Regions from separate parts of the Paenibacillus sp. FSL P2-0173 genome, predicted to be linked through region 1. Evidence: riboswitches for the same ligand, from Rfam matches in the RefSeq annotation. Region 1 holds a riboswitch; the other holds the start of a gene.
The links. A riboswitch is a leader RNA that binds a small molecule or an ion and turns the genes downstream of it on or off. The one in region 1 is predicted to bind cyclic di-GMP.
Positions count from the first base shown of each region.

Region 1 (2,207 bases):
ATGCATAATCCGCATATTATATTGGATAAGCTCCATGCTCTGATTTGCGGGCAGTCTGACAGAAGTCTTTCCGCTGAGCTGCTAACGTCCAGGCTCATTGGTGAAATACTAATGTGCATTTTGCAACATCCCTATGATCATCCGCATGTGAATGCTGAAACCCTCAGCGAAGTACGCCGGGTACAACAATATTTGGATCAGTCCTACTGTGAGCGAATAACACTGGACTCGCTGGCAGACATGTTTGAATTAAACAAGTTTAATCTGGCTAAAAATTTCAAAAAGCAGATCGGTTTCTCTCCGATTGATTATCTCATTAATGTCCGTATCACAGCCGCTCAAAGCTGGCTTAAAACCAGTGACATGTCCATTGTGGATATCGCAAGGTACGTAGGGATTCCCAATACGAGCCATTTTATTAACCTATTCAAGGAGCATGTAGGAGAAACACCTCATTCCTTCCGCAAAAAATGGGGGAACCGTTCCAAGTTGTAAATGAGAGGTTACATGAAATCAGTTTGATAGATGATAGACGCACAAGCTATTCAAGTTAATGGCAAAACTGTCGAAAGGCAGTGACGCAAAACTATAGGGCCTTCCTATCCGGATGGCAGCCAGCTACCAGATGAACGAGCTTTTTATTATGTCTTTTTTACATAGATCCATCACAAATTGCTATGCCTCTCTCGAAGAAAGCCCTGATCGCTATGATCAGGGCTTTTTTTCTATTGGGATAGTCATGTCTGCCTAGCATGCTGAATATACTAATTTTGAACTAGGAGGAGGGAAGGAAAAAAACATAACCGCCGAAGCATTGCCATATTACGATGAATAGGAGAATCACTTGGAGCATGAGAACAAAAATAAATGTAATGATCATTGCCTTATTGCTCATTGTCCAAAGCTTTTTCAGCGCAACGCTGGCTTACGGAGATGCTCCAGCCCCAGAACTGCCGCAGAGTGCTGTATCTGATCCTACACCTACCGTTACAGATGCTGTATACGTTGTCCCAAACCTTGAACCTCCTGGGGAGATTCCTTCAAACACGGTCCCCTTCGTTCAAGGAGCAGTCAGTTCAAAGTCTCAACATGATGCAGCTCCGCAGAGCATACTAACGAAGTTGAACCTGACCGACGAAACAGGGCGTGTCATTGATGCGGTATATAGTCCTGGCAGCCAATTCGACATCGGATCAGCCATCCAACTAGGATATGAATGGGAGCTTCCTGACAATACCTATAAGTCAGGGGACACCTTCACCTTTCATTTACCAGAACAGTTTGTCATCTACTCTGATATCTCATCTCCGTTAGTCACTACCGACGGAACCGTGGGATACTTCACAGTAGATCGTCAGGGCAAGGTTATCATGACCTTTAACCAATATGTAGAGAATCACTCCAATGTCAGCGGCAAACTACAAGTTAAAACCGAGTTTACGAAAGAAACCGTGAAAGGCAGTACAGAGATCATCATTGCGATTCCGATCAAAGGCGGGGTACAAACGGTCATCGTGAATGTAAAACCCCAGTCAGGGCCAACCCTAAGCAAACAAGGGAAAATAGAGGGCACCAATCAGATCGACTGGACCATTGATGTGAACAAACAACTAAACACCGTAAAGCATGCCCTCATCACCGATCCAATTCCTTCAGGGCTGGAACTCAGAGGAGACTCTATCCGGCTCTATCATCTACAAGTCAATATCGACGGCTCGACCGTTGTTCGAGACCTAGTGAATGCAAGTGAATATGCCATTGAAGCAGATCAAGCCGGGACAGGGTTTGTGATTCGTTTTCAAGACGATAGCATTAACACGGCCTATCAGATTCAATATTCCACGCGTATTATTGGCGATAAAACTCGTTTCTCCAACACAGCAACGCTTTCAGGAGATGCGATAGAGAACGTTGTTGCTACCGCTACTGTTCAGGTGGAACGTGGTGAATTTTTGTCCAAAAAGGTTGAAAAATATGATCATGCCACACAAACACTCTCGTGGGCCATAAGATATAACTTCAGCGAGACAAAAATCCCCGAAGCCAAAGCTCTTTTAATTGATCATTTCAATAAAACTCAAGAATTGCTGCCCGGTTCTTTGAAAGTATTTAAGGGAAACACACTGGAGGAGCTCCCATCGTGGGCGTATACTGTCATCCCAGTTGATTATCCGGACCGCAACGGCTTCAAACTTCAATTCAACTTC
Region 1 covers NZ_JBBOYK010000004.1:694,470-696,676, forward strand. The annotation lists gene MKX30_RS22995 (AraC family transcriptional regulator) at 1-495, shown strand, start outside; cyclic di-GMP riboswitch class I at 546-626, shown strand; gene MKX30_RS23000 (collagen binding domain-containing protein) at 852-2,207, shown strand, end outside.

Region 2 (2,207 bases), on a different contig from region 1:
CGTTGTGAACGTATAGGTCTCGCTATATTGCGGTTTGATTTTACCCGTCCAGCGAACCGAGAACTGATCGGCATTCACCTTTGGATCAGCTGCATTGGCACGCCAGTTGTAGTCCAGCTTGCTATCTGTACGGATCAAAGCAGGACTTCCGCTCAAATTCATATTGTTAAAATATTCGCCCTGCAGCCCGTTCACATATACCACATCAGGAACGGAAGGAGGAGTCGGAGCCGGGATAGGCTCACTTTGTCCCTCGTCCGGTAAGGTCGGTACGTCTGTCCCAGGTTGTTCAATTGCTGCCAGCCCATTTTTCACATCATCCCGCGTCAAACTCTTCGAATCATTCATATAATCCTGAATTTGATTTGTTGTGTTATTCTCAGTCAGCATCTTGCCCCAAGTCATGGAATATACCCATTTAGGTTGAGCCTGCAATACCTCAGAACTAGGCATCTCACCGTGCTCCCCAATGGCAATCGGCTTATTCCGTGCCAGCCCGAGCAGACCTTCGTAATGACTTTGCTTAAAATCATTGTTGTAAATGTCTACTGCCAAAATGTCCACTTTGTCATCCCCCGGGTATTTTGGGGTATACGGGACAGTATACGAATTGGGCGCATTCGGACTCCATACCCACAGCAGATTGTTCAATTGATGTGTGTTTGTAAAACGGTCATACATGATATTCCATAGCTGATTGAAATTAGTTTTGTTTCCCCACCAGAACCAGTCACCATTCATTTCGTGGTAAGGTCTCCACAAAACCGGAACCCCTGCATCACGAAGCTGCTTTAACGATACAGCGACCTTATCCAGATCGGCAATGAGGAGGTTATACTGCGCAGTACCTGGAGTCACGTATTTGTTGAACTCTGCCTGACTTACTTTCGCCTGTACATTGGCCCAAGTCAGTGGCCTACCTGGTAGCGCTTCATGAAAAGTCATCGTCACAATACCACCGGATCTGTCCCAACGGATAGCACTATCGACGACATTTTTACGTTGTGCTGCTTCCGTAGCGTCAGATTGACCAGAGATAGCTCCCATCTCATAGCCGTGTACACCAACATATGCCTGACTGATTTTTTGGACCTTGTTACTTAATTCATCTGGACTTTCCAAATAATCATGCTGACCGGTGACTATTTTTTTCCCTGAGATGTTGAGTAAATAATTGTATAGTTCACGGGCCTGAGTAGAAGCGTCCGAATTAACAGGTTGTAATGAAGCGGCATTCGCCACCGACAGAGAATCTCCAAAACCGACGGGCAACAATGAAAAAAGCATAACAACGGGGAGTACATGACGTATCAGTCGATACAGAGGAATAAAATTGAATCTCACTTTCGCTCTTCCTTTCGGTAGCCAGGCTGCCATCCTTGTGGAAGGCCCTTTAGCTTTGCGTACCTGCCTTTCGACAGGGCTGCGTTTATCGTTGGAAGGAGTTTGGATTCCTTCTTACCCTAAGTATCGACTTTTTTTTACCAAAATTTAATAGGTCATGTTCATGAATTTACAGGTTTTCGCCCAATTTCGACAGTTTAGGCTATGAATTTTCATGAATTCGTCTTTTTTTCGTTTTTACGAAAATAATTAGGAGATAAATTGGTGACGGGAAATTTCATTCCAATCCATACAAAAGCGGACAATATCCTCTTCAACCAACTCAGAGCCAGTCTGCACCTCAATAAAGTCCACATCGGTCACTGCCAAAATGCTATGCTTCGTCCCTTCAGGGATACGTACTACGTCACCAGCCTTCACTTTGTGCAGCTTCTCATTCAAAATAATTTCCGCTTCACCGCTAATAATGGTCCAGATTTCACTTCGTTTGAAATGAAGCTGGTAGCTGATATTTTTGCCTTTCCGTACGCGGATTCGTTTGGTCAATACCTCGTTACCCTCGTCATACTTGACATAATCCACAACCCGATACTGTCCCCAACGACGTTCTTCATACATTGGACGCTGATCATGAGCCTTGAGCACTTCCTTAATGCGAGGACTTTCTGCCTTATTGGTCACAAGAATGCCATCCGGGCTAGCGGCTACGATCAGATCATTCGTTCCAATGATCGCCACAGGAATGTCTAACTCGTTAATAAGGCTCGTATTGACGCAATCCTCCGTTACTACACCTCTGCCCACTTGTTGATTAGACATTTCTTCTGTGAGCGTATTCCAGGTACCCAAATCCTTCCAAAAAC
Region 2 covers NZ_JBBOYK010000002.1:1,087,064-1,089,270, forward strand. The annotation lists gene MKX30_RS15350 (glycosyl hydrolase) at 1-1,344, opposite strand, end outside; cyclic di-GMP riboswitch class I at 1,358-1,438, opposite strand; gene MKX30_RS15355 (sugar phosphate nucleotidyltransferase) at 1,594-2,207, opposite strand, start outside.
Region 2: it holds a riboswitch for cyclic di-GMP, as region 1 does, so the genes downstream of both, MKX30_RS15350 (glycosyl hydrolase) here and MKX30_RS23000 (collagen binding domain-containing protein) in region 1, are expected to answer to the same signal.